DNA from 4 places in the Neobacillus sp. DHD-1R genome. Region 4 is predicted to be linked to each of the others. Evidence: riboswitches for the same ligand, from Rfam matches in the RefSeq annotation. Region 4 holds a riboswitch; each other region holds the start of a gene.

Region 1 (4,948 bases), 670 kb from region 4:
CCAGAAATGGTGTTAAAGAACGGAACAAGTGACATATAGGTCACGGAACCTGTTGCATCAAAGATCAATTTTATTAAACAAACTACATATAAAATATCGCCTAAATTGGCAAACATTTGCCCAACCCAAAGAAACCGGAAAGAGGCTCTTTTTCCGACAAAAATGGACATTGCACACCCTCACTTTTATTCAATTCTTAATATAAAAAGTAAGGTTTATTTACATTGGACATCCTCCAACTACAATTACAACTGGGTTTATTTGTTTAAGTATATCAGATTTCTGAATTGTATGTTAATATCTAATAAAATACAGGAATCAACTTTCAATCGGAGCATAGAATATTTTGTCGTTGAGATGTTGGTCAAACGTTGAAACTTTAGTTTCCTTTATTCGTACATAGGAGTAGAAAGTAAAAAGTAAAGTGAGGTTGGTACCATGTTTGGAAAAGTAGCCGCTGATATTTTAGGTTTAAGTGATGTTGGTTCTGTTATTAAGCCGCAAGATTACGATAAGGTCGATGCAGACGATTATGTCATGCATGAAGACAATGAAAAGATTTATTTTTTAATTAAATCAAAATCTGATGAATACTGCTTTACCAATAATGCCCTAATCCATTTGGATGGCACAAGTGCGACAAGTAAAAAACGAATGTTGCACCGATATAGTTATGCAACAAATCGAATTTCCGATGTAAAACTTGAAACAGCTGGTACGGTCGACATTGATGTCGAGATAAAATTCAAAATTGGCTCAGCGCCTTTCTCGATTGATGTCCACAAAAAGCATATTGAGGAAATAAAGGATTTATACAAAGCACTTATTAAAATTTCGGAGATTTCACATGAAAATGAAATCAGTCTTCAATTTGCCAAACAAAGTTTGGAGATTGCCTCCACTACACTTGGCCGTGTAACAAGTCCAGATAGCAACCTGGTTGTTCAATTTAAAATGCTAAATCAGGCAGCCTTCCAATGGCTGGAAGAAAGTAAAAAGCAATATTCAGTTAAAGATTTTGGAACTGTATTTGAAAAATATATTAACAATTAAAAAAAGAGGATAGCTCAAACCAAAGGATTAAACCCCACAATCTATTGAGTGTTAAATGTGGGGTCTGCCTTCCTTGAGCCATCCTCTTTTTAATTATTTATACTCGATCAATACATCATCTAATGGTAACCGTGTTGAACCAAATGCAGGGGCAGCCGCCTTACCAAGTGGAATTAATACAATTGGGAAAAAACGTTCTGAAACATTAAATTTTTCTATGAATTGTTGTTTATCAAATCCACCCATGGGGACAGTATCATACCCTCTTTCCTTAGCTATAAGCATTAATTGCATTGACACAAGTCCTGCATCAAACATAGCAATATTTTTTCGAATATCTTCAGGTGCATTAGGATACGTATTATTGGCACTGGCGATTAATCGCTCCATGTTTGCTTCATCCATAAAACCAGCTTCATGGGCACTGTGATATACCTTCTCAATACTCTTATACATTTCCTTGTCACCTAGTACAGCAATTACAGCCGATGCTGTTTCCACCTGTTCTTGATTGTATGCAATAACTCTAAGGTCTTTTTTAATTTCTTGGTCTTGGAACACCATAAAGCGCCATGGTTGAAGATTACTTGATGATGGTGCTGATGTCGCTTCTTTTATTATATCTTTAATTTCTTGTTTAGAAATTTGATAGCTTGGATCATATTTTCTTACGGAGTGACGGTCTTTCATCACATCAGTAAAACTTTTCTTTACTTTTGTTTGCATAAAGTTTCCTCCTTAAATCTTGCACTTACAAATAATAAGTTTCTTTTAACATCTTACTTTTAAAAAGCTTCTACCGTCAAGAATGGATGAAAAATCGAGAAAATTCATAATCGATTATCCAAATAAAAAAGAGTTGCACTTAGGCAAAGTGCAACTCTTTTTATGAACTAGGAAGGGCTCTGTCGATGAAATAACCCCATTACCTCAATGGTTTCTGTGATATTAACAAATGCACTTGGGTCCACCTCGGAAATGAGATTTTTAACCTCGTTTAATTCATATCTAGAAATGACTGTCATTAAAACATTCCGTTTGTCGTTAGAATACCCACCAACTCCATCCATTATGGTAAGTCCCCTGTACAAATTGGTCAGCAAATGTTCCCGCATTTCCTCACCTTTTCCCGTAATAATCATCAAGGTTAATTTAGCATGATCTGTATAAATGGCATCCACTACTTTACCTGTGACATATATAGATACTAACGTATTAAGAGCCGCGTCCCAATTAAATAGGAATCCATTAAATATAATAACAACACCATTCATACCAGAAAGTAACACCCCGATAGGAAAGTCCTTTTTCCTTGAAACGATCATGCCAATAATATCAAAGCCCCCCGTTGATCCTGATGAACGGAATACAATTCCAACCCCAAGACCTGCGAGCGCACCGCCGAAGATCGATGAAAGCATAGTGTCATTCGCAAAGGGTATGATAGGCACCACATAAAGACCTACAGAAATGATCAACACTGAAAAAATGGTATTCATGACAAACTTTTTGCCAAGAATTTTATATCCAATTATAATCATCGGTAAATTCAAAAGGAAGTTAGCCAAACCAGTATTAAGCGGTGTAATCATTCCTAATAACATCGATATCCCGCTCAAACCACTACTTAACACCTCATGGGGAATTAAGAAAAAATTAAATGCCCCTACCACGATAAGAGAACCCACAATGATTCCGACAATTTGCATGGTAAAAAACCCTCCTAATACCTGCATTTTCTATTTTAAAATCATACTAAATTCTCTAATCTAAATAAACTTAACAGTTTTTTTTAAATTGAACCAATTATCTGTCTACTAACAGAATAAATTTTTTTCCTTAAACCTATTTAAATAAAATAGATTGACATTTTTAAAATAATAATTATACTTTATTAATATAATAACTTTATAGTTAAATCCTCATCAAACCGATGAGGTAGAGGTCGCGGTTTTTATTAGTAAAGTGGACGAGATGTAGAGACATCCTTGACTCCGTTTGAAAGGAAAAGCTGCCGAAGTTTGCTTTTATCTCTATAAAAAGCATGCTGGGTCTGTCTCCGAATAGGAACAGAACTGTCACGCTTGGCCCTACCAGTCATGCGTGTTGAGCTATCTTTCGGAAGGTATGATGCGGGGTATTTACGATGCCATCGATTCTACTTCGATGGCATTTTTTTATTCCAAAACTCCTTCTAATGAAAGAAATAAGAAAAAGATAAAGGAGTATTGATATGCAATCACAAACAGCAAGAAATCTTGATAAACAAGTATATACAGGTAACCATGCGGAAACTACGGAACTAAAACGGAGTTTAAAATCACGTCACCTTACAATGATTTCGTTAGGGGGAACGATTGGAACCGGACTATTCCTGGCAAGCGGTGGTGCGATTCATTCGGCCGGACCGGGTGGAGCTATCCTTTCCTATCTTGTTATTGGTGTAATGGTTTACTTCTTAATGCAAGGCTTAGCCGAAATGGGTACTTACATGCCAGTGGCCGGAAGCTTTAGTACGTATGCAACTAAATTTGTTGATCCTGCCTTTGGTTTTGCGCTCGGTTGGAATTACTGGTATAACTGGGCCATTACCATTGCAGCAGAATTAGCTGCTGTAACAATGATTATGAAATACTGGTTTCCGAACACCCCATCATTAGTATGGAGCAGTCTCTTTTTAGTCATTATGTTCTTGTTAAATTATCTATCCGTAAAAGGGTTTGGAGAAGCTGAATACTGGTTCTCGCTTATTAAAGTCATAACGGTCATCATTTTTATTATTACTGGGACATTGATGATTTTTGGTATTATGGGAGATCATGCCATTGGCTTTAAAAACTTCACAATTGGTGATGCTCCCTTTCATGGCGGCTTTATGTCCATGCTTGGCATCTTTATGGCCGCTGGCTTCTCATTCCAAGGAACTGAGCTTTTAGGAGTCGCTGCGGGAGAAACAGACGACCCCAAAAAATCAATACCACGGGCAGTACGATCAGTATTTTGGCGGATTCTTTTATTTTATGTATTAGCTATTTTTGTTATCGGCCTGCTCATTCCTTATACAAATGGAAATTTGGCAAATGGAGATATAACCGTAAGCCCATTTACCCTTGTATTTCAAAAAGCAGGAATTGCCTTTGCCGCTTCTGTCATGAATGCTGTTATCTTAACAGCAGTATTATCGGCCGGTAATTCTGGAATGTATGCTTCTACACGGATGCTTTGGGATTTAGCTCGACAAGGTAAAGCACCAAAATTTTTAGGTAAGCTTAATAAAAATGGTGTCCCTGTAAATGCATTAATTGCTACAACTTTAGTAGGAACACTTGCCTTTCTAGCTTCTTTCTTTGGGGATGGTGTTGTCTATGTATGGCTTTTGAATGCTTCTGGTATGTCTGGCTTTATCGCATGGCTCGGAATCGCCATTTGTCACTATCGATTCCGCAAAGCTTTTGTTGCACAAGGAAAAGATCTAAATTTATTACCTTATAAATCTAAATTATTCCCATTTGGCCCGATTTTCGCTTTTGCCGTTTGTGCATTTGTCGTTTTAGGTCAAAATTATTCCGCTTTTATGGGTGACCACATTGATTGGAATGGTGTGTTGGTTTCTTATATTGGCTTACCACTTTTCCTAATTTTATGGCTAGGGTATAAATTCTTGAAAAAGACTAAGGTTATTCCCTTAGAGAAATGCGATTTAACTGTTTAATTACCTCGATAAATTAGATAAAAATGTGCATAATAAAAGCAGATCCTCAATGGGTCTGCTTTTTTGCATAGCTAGGGTAGTATTAACTTTCCTTTGCAGTCCAAACGTATAGATCTTCAATCTTGCAATTTAATTCTTTGGAAATAGTCATTGCCGTGTTTAGGTTCATTACCTTCTTTGACA
Region 2 (4,948 bases), 840 kb from region 4:
GTTTACTTCCCAATTAAATGAACTTCCGCAAAATAAACAGCAAAATGAATCTAATGAAGGAAAGGTTACCTTAAGCACTCCAACGGAGCAGGCATTCTCCATTTATAACATCGAACTTGGAGATTCAAAAGAAGATGTAGAAGAAAATTTAGGAGTGGCAAAGCGTTCATCTCTTAATGAGTATGGGACGAACTGGTATACCTACCATGAAAAATACCGTAATTTTTTTATGGTGATGTATGATGATCATAATCGAGCAGCGGGTTTATATACAAACCAAGATTTAATTTCATCCAAAAATGGCATTAAGCTGGGGAGCTCGAAAAAAAATGTTCGTGCGATTCTTGGGACACCTATCTCTAGGATTCAAAAAGGGTTGATATCCTACCAAGTACAAGATGACGATTACGACATGTTTTTACTTGATGACGCCTATGTGACTATTTTTTATGATAAACATGCGGATTATTCAGTTACAGCGATGCAACTAATTCGCAAAGATTTTGAAGGAAACAAGAAAGATTTTTACGCTAAAAGCAGTCCTGCACTAAAAGAAGGCTTCGAATACCAGCTATTTGATTTAACCAATGCTTCCCGCGTTAATCACCAGCTTCCGATATTGTCATGGGATCAGCATGTTCGCGAAACAGCCAGAAAACATAGTAGCGATATGGCTGTTAATGCATACTTTGACCATACCAACCTGAAAGGACAATCCCCCTTTGACCGGATGAAAGAGGATGATATTGTCTTTCAGTTAGCTGGAGAAAATCTTGCATATGGACAGTTTAGCAGTATTTTTGCTCATGAAGGCCTTATGAACTCACTTGGCCACCGTGAGAACATTTTGCGGAAAGGCTACGAGTACTTGGGAGTTGGCGTTGCCTTTAATCAACAATCACAGCCTTACTATACGGAAAATTTTTACGCTAACTAAGTTTGAAGATGTAGGTCTGCTATTGATGAATAGCAGGCTTTGTTAATAAGTATGGAAAATATCTTGGAAACCATGGATTACAGCAGGAATATAACATTCTCATGATGAATACGTAAGTAATAAATCACTTACGTGTTGTAATAGATGAAAGGATGTTATCGATGGGTAGTAACCTAAAAATTATTCGAGTACCGATTTCAACGCCAACTTTGTTACCACATACCACTACAAATTGCTATTTAATTGGAAACGCTCATGAAAGTATATTAGTTGATGCAGGATTTGATCAACCAGATACGAAAATAGATTTAGAGCTAGCAATAAAACAAAATAACCTTGCCATACCAAAGAGGATTATATTAACCCACTCACACCCTGACCATGCCCCAGGAGTTCTGCAATTAGCGGCATGGAATCCACTCGTTTATGGCCACCCACTTGAAAAAAAGGGTATTCTTGCCGCAATTGAGCCTTTGAATCAATTAGCATTTTTAAACGACGGCGACATAATAAGAATAGCTGATGAAGAAATAATTATCATTCATGCTCCAGGTCATACAGCAGGCCAGTTAAACCTATATATTCCATCAAGGCAAATTCTCCTCGCTGGAGATAATATTGTGGCGGAAGGAACATCATGGGTCGGTCCCCCTGATGGGGATATGTCAGACTATATAGACACACTCAAAAAGTTAAGACAACTGAAAATAAGCAAAATTGGTCCGGGACATGGTGGATGGGTAGAACACCCTTATGAACAAATTGAATTTGTATTAAATAGAAGATTATACCGTGAAAACCAAATCAAAGCCCTTCTAAACAAACATAAAAAATTAAGCGCTGTCAATTTAACAAACATGATTTATGACAAACTACCACATCCGAGTGTTTTTGACGTAGCAAAACGAACGACGGAAGCACATTTAATCAAGTTAGTAAAAGAAGGTACCGTAATACAACAGGAATCTGATTATTTTCTTGCATCACCAATATAATCACCTAAATTAAACGCAGGCATCTGCAATGGATTGCCGTTAAGATGATTTACAATAGTTTTCAAGGTATGAATCGTTGGTGGAGCCAATGATATTTCACCACTTTGATTTGCAGCTAATGCATCGGCCGGAGACATCCAGCTAGCATCAGTAATTTCATTTACGTTAGGTTTAGGGGTTTGGCCTACTGGCAGCTGCGTTAGAAAAAAACGTGTATCAAACCTAATCTTACTTACATTTGGGGTAATTATGTGACCGATATATCTCAAACGATCAAGCTGAAAAAATAAGTCTTCCTTTATTAACATATGTAAGAAAGAAATTTCCCCTCTTATCAAAAGCCGGCGGTATTCCATCTCTATTTCTTCTGTGAATTGAACAGGAACGCCGCCGTCTTTCTCACAAATCAAGATGCCCACTTCTTCAAACAATTCCCTTGCCGCAGCGATATAATGACCAATCGAAAAGGAATCATTTCGGTACCTAGCAATAATACGGTTACCCTCTTGTACGTCATCAGCCTGATCAACTGCTCCCCCAGGAAACACATAAAATCCGCCCATAAATTTCATCGTTTCAGGTCTTTTTGTTAAATAAACTCTTGACAAGTGATCCATCAAGACAACTGTTGAAGCTGGTCTAGGAATTGCACTCATTATTCCTCCACCTCTCAATATTTATTAAAATATAAAACTAGTTTTATTTATATTCAACTTTTCAGTCGCGATTCCCTTCCCTAAAAAGTCTGATTCTTCTTTTAAGGATATTTCTTCAATAGAATGTTCCTGTTAATGTTTGAAACCAATTATATTGAAGGCAATTTAGATTTTCCTATTGAACATTATTGAATTATCTGTTATATTACAAGCAATTAAATATTTTCTTACTTCAATATCTTTTGGAGTCAGGATAGAGGTGCAAAGACCATTAGTACGCAATTCGAGGATAATGAGATCCTATGACCATTGCGGAAAGGGGCATTTGCCGAAGCGGAAGGAATCTCATTGGTCTTGAAGCTGGTTCTGCTGTTGAATAAGCACAGAATTGTCATATAGGAAACTATATGGAGGGCTATCTCACGCATAGGAACTTTATTATTTTTTGTTTCTACAGCAGCAGCGACCCCTCGTTGCTGCTTTTTTGCGCTGATTTTAATATGGCCTTACCCCCTCTAATTACTTAAAAATTATGTAAAGGGTGAAAAATGATGAATTTTGGCCAAGTATTAACGGCAATGGTTACACCATTTGATCTGAGTGGTGAAATCGATTTTAACGCAACCAAAACGTTAGTAAATTATTTAATTGAAAATGGGTCTGATGGATTAGTTGTCGCTGGAACAACTGGTGAGTCTCCTACCTTATCCGCAGAAGAAAAGGTGGCATTATTTAAATTTGTGGTGAATGAAGTAGCTGGTAGAGTTCCGGTTATCGCTGGAACAGGATCCAATAACACCAGAGCTTCCATCAGCTTAACTAAACTTGCGGCCGAAGCAGGTGTAGATGGAATTTTACTTGTAGTACCTTATTATAATAAACCATCCCAAGAAGGTTTATATCAACACTTTAAAGCAATAGCTGAATCAACCTCCCTGCCTGTCATCCTTTATAATATCCCAGGACGTTGTGTAATCAGCTTGTCAGTCGAAACCATTGTTCGTCTTTCAAAAATCCCTAATATTGTGTCAATAAAAGAAGCAAGCGGTAACCTTGATGCCATGGCAGAGATTATTAGCCAAACCCCTGACCATTTTACATTGTACAGTGGTGATGATGGATTAACATTACCTGTTCTAGCTATAGGCGGCACAGGAGTGATTTCCGTAGCTTCCCATATTATTGGGAAGGAAATGCAAGAGATGATTAAAAGTTTCAAAAATGGATTGCTTAATGAGGCAGCTTCTGCCCATCGAAGACTACTCCCACTGATGAAAGGATTATTTGCAGCACCAAACCCAACGCCGGTTAAAGCTGCCTTAAATATGACAGGAGTCCCTGTTGGTGGTGTCCGATTACCATTGGTCCCATTAAATGAGGAAGAGAAATTAGCACTACAACAGCTCCTCCCTGCTCAATTGGAAAATATAAAATAATGAATAGAAAAACTGCAATTGTTACAGGTTCATCGAGCGGTTTTGGTTTATTATGTGTGATTGAATTAGCCTTGAAGGGGTTCAATGTCATTGCAACTATGAGAGATACCCAAAAAGATAAGGTATTATTTAAACTCGCAAAAGAAAATGCTGTTGAGGGTCTAATTCAGGTCACTCCATTGGATGTTACTTCTGCTAAGTCTATTCAATCTTTTAAAGGCATGCTTGAAGATTATTCCTCGATTGATGTGTTAGTGAACAACGCAGGGTTTGCGCTAGGTGGTTTTAGTGAAGAACTTTCAATTGAAGACTATCACCGGCAGTTTGAAACCAACTTTTTCGGGGTGATAGCAGTGACTAATGCTATTCTTCCTTTTATGAGGGCTAAAAAGCAAGGGAGAATTATTAATATGAGTAGTATTAGCGGACGAATGGGATTCCCAGGATTATCTGCTTATACAGCATCAAAGCATGCTCTTGAAGGATATAGCGAAAGCTTAAGGTTGGAGGTTAAACCATTCGGTATTGATGTATCCTTAATCGAACCAGGTTCCTATCAGACCAATATATGGTCAAGTGTGGATCAGTTGGAAATCCGAAAAGATTCACCATACTTTTCTTATGCGGAGAGCATGTTGAAAGAAATTGAACATGGTAAGACCGGATACGGAGACCCCAATGAAGTGGCCCAACTAGCAGCTCGTATTGCTTCACAGCCTTCATCGCCCGACCTTCGTTATCCCATCGGCAAAAGCGTAAAGACTAATCTATTTTTTAAAAATACATTTCCATGGAAGGTCATTGAAAGAATTATTTTAAAGAAGCTTAAACATTAAATTTTTCTTTTTGATGCTTTCCTTCAGTCTGAAGAATTGCTTGTTGGCGAAAACAACCGATTTGGGACAGACCGGATAATTTTAATTA
Region 3 (4,948 bases), 1.6 Mb from region 4:
GGGCAAACTTCACCTGGATTGTTACGAACATATTGTGCTGCTTTAATTTTGTTAATAAGTGTGCTGGCATCACGGCCAATGCCATCTGCATTAATTTCAATGGCTTGGATGATTCCGTCTGGATCGATAATGAAAGTACCACGGTCAGCTTGACCTAATTCTTCAATATATACATCAAAGTTACGTGAAAGAACATGGGCAGGATCACCAATCATTGTGTAGGCAATTTTACCAATCGCTTCTGAAGTATCATGCCATGCTTTATGTGTAAAATGAGAATCTCTTGAAACTGAGAAAACTTCTACACCTAGTTCTTGAAGTTTTGGATATTGGTCTTGCAAATCCTCTAATTCAGTTGGGCAAACGAATGTAAAGTCTGCTGGATAAAAACAAACGACACTCCACTGACCTTTTAAATCTGCATCTGATACTTCTAAAAATTCGCCATTTCTGTACGCTTGGGCTTTAAATGGTTGTACTTCTTTTCCAATAAGGGACATAATTAAAATTCCTCCTAAAAATAATGTTTAAAATCATAGACAGCTTGTCCGGTGAATACCGTTATTGTTTGCTTATCTATAATTATTATTAGTTTATATTTGTTATTATATCTATCTATTAATATTTTTGTCAATTAAAATACTATAATTATTTTAATTAAGTAATAGATATTGAGAGTTGTAGAAAGGGATACGTCTTCATTTTTAATAGGCATTTCAACTAATTTTAGTTATTAGCATAAACATTGGTTATATATTAAGTAATTGAGAATTCATGAGATAAATGAAAAATCTATTGGTTTACTATTGGTAGGATTTTTTGTATGACAGAGGTTTCTCTTCACTATTGTCATTTTTTAACTATTTTTTTCACTAGTGGTACAGTATTATAAAATTAGATTCATAGATTAGCTAGAAGGGATGAGGAAATGAAGTTATATAAGAAAATAGTTGCATCTGCTTTGGTGGGATTGGCCATGTTGCTTTTTGTGAAAATGCCTGTACATGCAGCAACAATATTGGGAACGGATGTAACCAATTATATTAGTTCGAGAAGTAACACAGTTTCAATCGGTGTTTATGATGCCAACACTGGTAAGACATATACATACAACCCTTCTAAAACCTACTATACTCAAAGTGTTGTGAAGATGTCGATGTTAGCAGATGTACTCTATCAAAATATACCAATCACAACCTATGAAAATTCATTGCTAACTAAAATGATAGAAAATAGTGATAACAGTGCTGCAAGTACGATATGGCGGCAGCTTGGCAGTGATCAAAGCGTGCAGGCCTTTTTTAGAAAAGTTGGTATGACCAGCACGATTGCAGGTACAGGCGGCTGGTGGGGACGAACCACCACAACGGTTTCGGACCAACTTACCATGATGAAACTCTTTGCCTATCCCAATACATTCTTAACGGATAAGCAGAGGGCATATGGTCTAAATCTTATGCGGAATGTAGTGTCGGATCAACGTTGGGGTACTAGTTATGGTATTCCTTCAGGGGTGAGTGTTGCATTAAAAAACGGCTGGGTCACTACTGGCAGTTATGTGAATAGTGTTGGGTACATAAATGGACAAGGTAAAAATTATGTTATTGCTGTTTTGACAACGAATAATAAATCCCTATCCTATGGTATTGAAACCATTAATAAAATATCAAGCATGGTTTGGAATGAAATCCCAGGAAATGGTTGGGTGTTTTCGAAGGGCAACTGGTATTTTTATACGGCAAGTGGGAAGTACACGGGGTGGCTTTACAATAATGGTCTCTGGTACTACCTAGATTCATCAGGAGTTATGAAAACGGGATGGATAAAGTCAGGCGGTTCATGGTACTACTTAACTAGTAATGGATCAATGAGGACAGGCTGGCTATATAATGGTGGTGCATGGTATTTCCTTGATCGCTCGGGAGCGATGAAAACAGGCTGGATCCAAGCTAACGGTAAATGGTATTACCTTCAAGCCAACGGAAAAATGAAAACGGGCTGGCTGCTTTCCGGCAGTAAGTGGTATTACCTCCAGTCTAATGGTGTAATGCGTAAGGGTTGGACTTTAGATAAAGGGCAATGGTATTACTTAGATCAATCAGGAGCAATGAAAACGGGCTGGCTTGAATTATCAGGAAAGAAATATTTCCTTTCGAGTAGTGGTGTGATGGTTACAGGCTGGGTGCAAATCAATGGTAACTGGTATTATTTCTATCAAGAAGGGGAAATGGCTGCCGATACTGTCATTCAAGGTTATAAAGTAGATCAAGACGGTGTATGGATTCAAACCGATAATGCTACTTCGGGGGATTCAGAAGCGGCTGGGATGACCCCGTAAGGCCATCCTGGTTATTAATCCCATTGACATTAAAATATTATTATTTTAGAATATACAAATAATTAAATAAACCTCACTTGAATCTAGTGAGGTAGAGGTGCGATCTTTATTAGTCCTTAGAGGAGCTTGAGAATGCTTTGATCCTAAGGAGAAGGAAATGTCGCCGAAGTGTGTAATCATTCTCGATGTTACATGCTGGGACTGCAGTGAATAATTGCAGTACTGTCTTAATAAACTCCCTGGTTTATTGAGTTGTGCTATCTCAAATGGGATAAGGGTGAGGACTTTAGAATCACTACAACGTTTTTCTGAGTTCATCTCAGATTTGGTTTGTAGTTTTTTTATTGCCAAAAAGGAGAGGAATAACATGCAGATTTATGTTATTTCTTTTTTTATTCTTTTTTAGCGGTTAAGGAATTGGAAGAAACTATCTATTTTCAGGAGGACAACATGATGGAAAAACAAAATTTACAAACTTTATACTATGAATTTGTACCAGCCGGTGAGGATAGAATTCAGCCGGATCCAAGTAAAACGGCTCTATTAATAGTGGACATGCAAAATCAATTTGTGAGCAAGGATTATGGTGATGCGGATGTAGCTAGAGAAAAAGGGATGTGGGATAAATGGGAATATTTTTATAATCGTTTAGAAAACATTGTAATCCCAAATAACCAAAAACTACTAGAGTTCTTCCGGAACAATCAATTAGAAGTCACCTTTGGTAGAATTGCCTGCCATCATAAAGATGGACGTGATAGATCTCCGGTTCAAAGAAGACCTGGCTGGAATAATATCCTGCTTCCAATTGGACATTATGGGGCAGAAATGATAGATGAACTGAAACCTTTAGAGGATGAAATTGTCGTTGAAAAAACAACAGATAGTGTTCTAAGTGGAACCAATTATGAATTTCTTCTTCGAAATATGGGAATTGAAACGGTAGTTTGTACAGGTGTTGTGACGGATCAATGTGTGGCATCGACTGTCAGAAGTTTAGCTGATGCTGGATTTGAAGTCATTCTAGTCGAGGATGCTTGCTGTGCAGCAACCCAACAATTACATGATGCAGAAATTATGATTATGAATCAAATTTATTGCGAGGTCATGAGTACAGAGGAAACAATTGAACTTATTAGCATGCAGCTGGAGAAAACACCACAGGAAGCCTAGTGAGAGGAAGTTATGAAATGAGTTTGAAAAATAATAGCGGAAACAATCCGCAGTTTAAGAGAGTACTAAGCTTATGGGACCTTGTGATTTATGGGATAGCTTTTATGACGCCCATTGCACCTGCGTATATTTATGGATATGCAGCCGTTTCTACGGGAGGAATGCTCCCATTAGCGTACTTAATCGCCATGGTTGCCATGATGTTTTCTGCTTATAGCTATGGACGAATGGCTGCAGCCTTTCCAGTTGCAGGTTCTACTTATTCTTATACACAGCGTTCGATCAATCCGCATCTCGGTTTTTTTGCGGGATGGGCCATGTTTATGGACTACGTTTTAGTACCATTGATTGTTTTCATGGTAGGTGCTTCCTATGCAAATGCCCTAGTTCCTGCTATCCCATATTGGGCATGGGTCCTAATCATTGCTGCTGTCATTACATTCATTAATATCCTGGGGATTGAAATGGCTGCAAAAACAAACAACATTCTTGTTCTCTTTATGGGTGTAGTCGTTGTCATTTTTGTGATATTCTGCATCAAGGCCATTGTAGGCGGTGAAGGAGCCAATACCCTTATTTCGATTAAACCCTTCTTTAATGGAGAAACGTTTACTACCTCTGCTATTATTGCAGGAGCTGCTATGGCATGCTTCTCATTTTTAGGGTTTGATAGTATTACTACTTTGTCTGAAGAGGCAATTAAACCTAAAGAAGATATTTGGAAGGCCGCTATTCTTTCTTGCCTTATCGGCGGTTTAATCTTTATTCTACAAGCATATGTTGCTCAGCTTGTTTGGCCGGATGTGACTTCCTTTAGTTCAGCAGATACAGCCCTTTTTGATATTGCCCATGCGGCTGGGGGGGCGGCACTAGCAACGATTTATACAATTGCTATTATCGTTTCTACCTTTACAGCAGGTATGACCGGGCAAGCAAGTGCTTCCCGTTTAATGTTTAGTATGGGCCGTGATGAAGTACTTCCGAAAAAGTTCTTTACCTATGTCCACCCTAAGTTTAAAACACCTATTCTTAATATTTTATTAATGTGTATCATTAGCGTGATCGGAGCACTTGCCCTTCCGATCTCCTTAGTAGCAGAGTTAATGAATTTTGGCGGATTAACAGGATTTATGTTTGTGAACCTTTCAGTTATTGTTTATTATTACTTCCGTAAAAAAGAGAAGAAGTTCATCCGCTACTTCTTAATACCAGCTTTAGGATTTCTGATCTGTTTTTATTTGTTCATCAATCTGTCCGCCTTAACTTTAAAAGTAGGCTTTGTCTGGCTGATCATTGGTTTTGTTTACGCATTTATCACGACAAAAGGATTTAAGAAAAACCCACCCGTTATGGAGGGACTGTAATTATAGAATTTGGTTTATGATCTATAAATGCAGATAAAACTGGTACGGTGAACTTTATCATAAGTTAATGATG
Region 4 (4,948 bases):
TCAGCGCCAAATGCTGCAGCGACCCGTGTTTGCCATACATGCCATGCAATAAAAATTAATGTAATAACGCCTGTAATACGCTGTAGTAAGTACATCCAGTTCCTGTATGTACTAAACCTATTAACATTGCTATTTGCAGTAAAAGCAATATAAATTCCATAGATTGCATGATATAACAATGGTAAATAGATAATTACTGTTTCAAGGACAATCTTGAATGGAAGACTTCCCATAAAGTTTGAAGCCTTATTAAAAGATTCTGGTCCCCCTGTAACAAAATGGTTGACAACAAGATGCTGGATCAGGAATACCCCAATCGGAATAACTCCCAGCAATGAATGCAATCTGCGATTAACAAACTCTCGATTTCCCGCCATTATTTTACCCCCCTTTAAGTTTTAAAAAATGATGTTAAGCCTTTTTCCCTTGTTATTCCTCATGTAATTTTTAATTTTCACTACTGTGACAATTATGTGACATGTCCATTTTACTCCCAACCTGATAGAGCGTCAAGAAAACGGATACAGTATTTTAAGTAAAAAATAAAAATTTTTTAAATATATTGAAATTATAATAGTGTATGTGTACAAACTTATAAAGATTGATAGTTATTTATGGTTGCCCAATTTCCCCAATGATATTTCCAATATCTAACTGTTAGAGTTTTTACTTTAAAGGTAAAGATAATTATGATAATAAATAGGATTAGATATTGCAAAATAACAATATTTTCTTATTGAAAACTGTACTGAAACTTAGCCAAAATTGTATATAATAGAATAATAGAAAGAGGGGAAGCTTGTGGAAGAAAGTACAGTCGTTAATTTGGATACAAATGCAGCAGAACCACGAACCATCTCGATCTTCGGATATGAGTTAATTAGGGAAATACTTCTGCCAGAAATTCTCGGAAAAGATACGCCTGAAATATTATATTGGGCCGGTAAGCGTCTAGCGCGAAAATTCCCTTTAGCTGATCATGATCAAGTCATTGAGTTTTTTACCAAAGCTTCATGGGGTCAGCTGGAAATAATTAAAGAAACAAAAAATGAAATCGAAATGGAACTATCTAGTCCATTGATTGTGCCTCGTGTAAAATCAAAGGCCGAGCACTTTTTTCAGCTCGAAGCCGGTTTCCTTGCTCAGCAAATCGAACTCCAAAAAAAAGTATATACGGAAGCCTTTGAGCACCCTGTTAAAAAATCAAACAAAGTTCAATTCACCGTCAAATGGGATACAAAAGACCCCATAAAGTAACTTCTCAACGATCATTTTGTTAATAAGGGTGTCAGGCACCAAAGGTGCCTGACACCCTTTTCACTATTCCCCTAATTCAAATGCTGTGTGAAGGGCTTGTACAGCTTGAAGCATGTTTTTTTCTTCGACAACGACGGATACTTTAATTTCGGAGGTGCTGACCATTTTGATTTGAATGTTATTTTCAGCTAGTACTTCAAACATTTTAGCGGCAACGCCTGGATTAGAAATCATTCCTGAACCAACAATCGATACCTTGGCTAACTTATTTTCAGCATCAAGTTGCTCATATCCCAGGACTGTTTTATTATCTTCCAGGACCTTTAATGTTTCGAGCAAATCATTCGTATGGATCGAGAATGACAGATTGGCAGTCCCTCCCTCAGTTGTACTTTGAATAATAATGTCCACGTTAAGATGATTTTGTGCTAAGGTGGTAAAAATAGTTGATAAACTTGTTAATGAGTTAGTGAGTCCTAGTACAGTAACCCTTGTAATTTCATCGTCAAACGCTACTCCGCGCACTACTAAATTTTGTTCCATTGTTGCTTCCTCCTCTATGACTGTTCCTTCTACTCTCTCCATACTTGAACGAACCTCAAGCTGAACTTTGTAATTTTTTGCAAACTCGACTGCTCTTGGGTGCAGCACACCTGCACCTAGATTAGCAAGTTCAAGCATTTCATCATATGAAACGGATAATAATTTACGTGCCTCTTTAACATATCGTGGATCCGTTGTAAAAACACCGGTTACATCCGTATAAATATCGCATCGATCAGCTTTTAATGATGCAGCTAGAGCAACAGCGGTTGTATCTGAGCCACCGCGGCCAAGTGTTGTAATCTCGCCATCTTCTGTTATCCCTTGGAATCCTGCCACAATCACAACTTTTCCTTCAGACAGCTGAGCTTGAATCGCCTCCGTGTTGATTTTGGCAATCCGGGCATTTCCATGAACTGGTTCTGTAACGATCCCCGCCTGCCAGCCTGTATACGAAACTGCATTAAGCCCCTGTTGATTTAAAGCCATCGACAATAATGCAATCGTAACCTGCTCCCCTGTTGAAAGCAGCATATCCATTTCCCGCTTGTTTGGCTGATCAGATATTTCCTTTGCTAAACTTACTAGCTGATCGGTAGATTTCCCCATAGCCGACACAACGACAACAACGTTATTACCTAGCACGGTCTCCTCTTTTATACGTGATGCTACATTTAATATTCTTTCTACACTGCCAACGGAGGTTCCCCCAAATTTTTGTACGATAAGCCCCATAGTTGATTCCCTTCTTTCAAATGATTACATTAGATTTCCCCATAAATGAAAAAAAAGCAATGAGGGCATCTCATTGCTTTTTGAACACGAAAAAATAAATTCCTGTACAAATAACGTAAGATAGCTCTCCAAGACATACGTCTTGACAATTCTGGATTTATTCAATACAGAACCAGCAAAGGAAGGAATGAGACCTTCTTTACTTCGGCGAACATTCCCTTTCATGATCCCTCTTCGAAGCTCATCCTTCTCAGAACCATTACTCTTGAAGCTCGCACCTCTACCTTCACTTTAGTACGACAAAGTGATAGTAAATTAAATTTTCACTTATTATAGCATGTTCTTTTTTTTCTGACAATCATATTGTGTGAAGTTTATTGAATAATTCTTCTGCTACATTTATTGGAATTCCAAGTGCAGTAAATTCCTCTATGTTGGCTTCCTTCATTTTTTTGACAGAACCGAACTGTTTTAATAGTAATTTTTTTCGTTTTTCTCCGATACCCTGAATATCATCGAGCAACGATTGGAACGCACTTTTCCCACGGAGTTGACGGTGGAAAGTAATCGCAAAGCGGTGAACTTCATCTTGAATGCGTTGCAGTAAATAAAACTCTTGGCTGTTTCGAGCTAAGGGGACGATTTGCAATGGATTGCCGTATAGAAGCTGGGATGTTCGGTGTTTCTCATCCTTTACCAATCCTGAAAGCGGGATATCTAAGCCCAGCTCATTTTCCAAAACATCTCTTACAGCCTCGACATGCCCTTTTCCACCATCAATGATAATCAAATCAGGAAGCGGTAAATCATCTTTTAGGGCTCTCGAGTATCTTCTTCTCGTTACTTCTCGCATGGATTCATAATCATCGGGACCCTTAACCGATTTGATTTTATATTTGCGATACTCTCGTTTATTTGCTTTCCCATCAATAAAAACAACCATGGCGGATACTGGATCTGTCCCTTGAATGTTAGAGTTATCGAATGATTCAATCCTGTGCGGTGTATATATCCCCAGTAGCTCCCCAAGGTTTTCAACAGCCTTAATCGTTCTTTCCTCATCTTTTTCAATCAGGGAGAACTTTTCATTTAAAGCAATCTTCGCATTTTTTATGGCCATTTTAACGAGGTCCTTTTTTTGACCGCGCTGTGGCTGCAGGACTCTTACTTCCAAAAGCTGTTCAGCGATATGAAGATCCACGTCGTCTTGAATTAAAATTTCTTTTGGTTTAAAATGATTGGCTTTTGTATAAAATTGGCCGAGGAACGTTAAAATTTCTTCCTCCGGCTCATTGTAGATGGGAAACATCGATACGTCCCGCTCAATCAGCTTTCCTTGCCGGACAAAAAAGACCTGAACGCACATCCAGCCTTTATCGACTGCATAGCCAAATACGTCACGGTCGGTAAAATCAGTCATCGTAATTTTTTGCTTTTCCATAATCGCCTCAATATGAACAATTTTATCGCGGAACTCCATTGCCCGCTCAAAATCAAGTTCTTCTGAGGCAGCTGTCATTTTTTCTGTGAGCTCTTTTTTTATTTCCTTATAGCCGCCATTTAGAAAGCGGGAAATTTCATCCGTCATTTGCTTATACTGCTCTTCACTCACTTCATTCACACAAGGTGCAAGGCATTGCCCTAAATGATAGTACAAGCAAACACGATCAGGCAGGGTGGAGCATTTTCGTAATGGGTAAATCCGATCTAACAGCTTTTTCGTCTCATTAGCTGCTCCTACATTGGGATAAGGACCAAAGTATTTCCCTTTATCCTTTTTCACTTTTCTCGTTATGATAAGCTTTGGATGTCTTTCTGCAGTTAGTTTAATAAACGGATAGCTTTTATCATCCTTCAGCATGATATTGTATTTTGGATCGTATTTCTTAATCAGGTTCAATTCAAGTAATAGGGCTTCTATATTCGAAGAGGTAACAATGTATTCAAAGTCCTCAATTTCATTAACAAGTCTTAACGTTTTTCCATCGTGGGATCCAGTGAAATAGGAACGGACACGATTCTTTAAAACCTTTGCTTTTCCCACATAAATAATTGTTCCCTGACGGTCCTTCATTAAGTAGCAGCCAGGCAGATCAGGCAGCAGGGTCAATTTTTGCTTTATATTTTCATTCATTCCGGCCACTCCCTCCGTCTTTTTTTAATGTATTTAAAATTCTAATGCAAATGACTCATAAAGGGAAGTAGGAGACTCTTGTAAAAAGCAAAAAACCTTAGCTAGATGGAACTCTAACTAAGGTTTTTTGTTATTTATCTTATACGTGTTTTTCTAAAACACTTGCTAGCGCGTCTTTTGGCTGGAAGCCAACGACTTTATCGACAACTTCGCCATCTTTCAGTACCAACAATGTTGGGATGCTCATAACGCCGAAGTTAGCAGCTGTTTGTGGGTTAT

What was found. Region 4 has a riboswitch for lysine ahead of AC3ANL_RS19325 (aspartate kinase). Riboswitches for the same ligand answer to the same signal wherever they lie in the genome.
Region 1: linked by a shared signal. The riboswitch ahead of AC3ANL_RS15810 (amino acid permease) and the one ahead of AC3ANL_RS19325 (aspartate kinase) in region 4 are both predicted to bind lysine.
Region 2: linked by a shared signal. The riboswitch ahead of dapA (4-hydroxy-tetrahydrodipicolinate synthase) and the one ahead of AC3ANL_RS19325 (aspartate kinase) in region 4 are both predicted to bind lysine.
Region 3: linked by a shared signal. The riboswitch ahead of AC3ANL_RS00325 (cysteine hydrolase family protein) and the one ahead of AC3ANL_RS19325 (aspartate kinase) in region 4 are both predicted to bind lysine.

Annotation. Positions count from the first base shown of each region.
Region 1 is NZ_CM173232.1:3,245,105-3,250,052, forward strand. It holds gene AC3ANL_RS15790 (hypothetical protein) at 1-170, opposite strand, end outside; gene AC3ANL_RS15795 (PH domain-containing protein) at 439-1,053, shown strand; gene AC3ANL_RS15800 (nitroreductase family protein) at 1,147-1,779, opposite strand; gene AC3ANL_RS15805 (YitT family protein) at 1,947-2,762, opposite strand; lysine riboswitch at 2,985-3,175, shown strand; gene AC3ANL_RS15810 (amino acid permease) at 3,287-4,765, shown strand; gene AC3ANL_RS15815 (helix-turn-helix domain-containing protein) at 4,848-4,948, opposite strand, start outside.
Region 2 is NZ_CM173232.1:3,074,605-3,079,552, forward strand. It holds gene AC3ANL_RS14855 (CAP domain-containing protein) at 1-937, shown strand, start outside; gene AC3ANL_RS14860 (MBL fold metallo-hydrolase) at 1,099-1,932, shown strand; gene AC3ANL_RS14865 (NUDIX hydrolase) at 1,908-2,588, opposite strand; lysine riboswitch at 2,835-3,014, shown strand; gene dapA (4-hydroxy-tetrahydrodipicolinate synthase) at 3,137-4,024, shown strand; gene AC3ANL_RS14875 (SDR family oxidoreductase) at 4,024-4,860, shown strand.
Region 3 is NZ_CM173232.1:64,244-69,191, forward strand. It holds gene ahpC (alkyl hydroperoxide reductase subunit C) at 1-500, opposite strand, end outside; gene AC3ANL_RS00320 (N-acetylmuramoyl-L-alanine amidase family protein) at 929-2,338, shown strand; lysine riboswitch at 2,423-2,606, shown strand; gene AC3ANL_RS00325 (cysteine hydrolase family protein) at 2,789-3,511, shown strand; gene AC3ANL_RS00330 (APC family permease) at 3,529-4,875, shown strand.
Region 4 is NZ_CM173232.1:3,913,469-3,918,416, forward strand. It holds gene AC3ANL_RS19315 (succinate dehydrogenase cytochrome b558 subunit) at 1-377, opposite strand, end outside; gene AC3ANL_RS19320 (YslB family protein) at 802-1,257, shown strand; gene AC3ANL_RS19325 (aspartate kinase) at 1,321-2,535, opposite strand; lysine riboswitch at 2,649-2,826, opposite strand; gene uvrC (excinuclease ABC subunit UvrC) at 2,894-4,669, opposite strand; gene trxA (thioredoxin) at 4,809-4,948, opposite strand, start outside.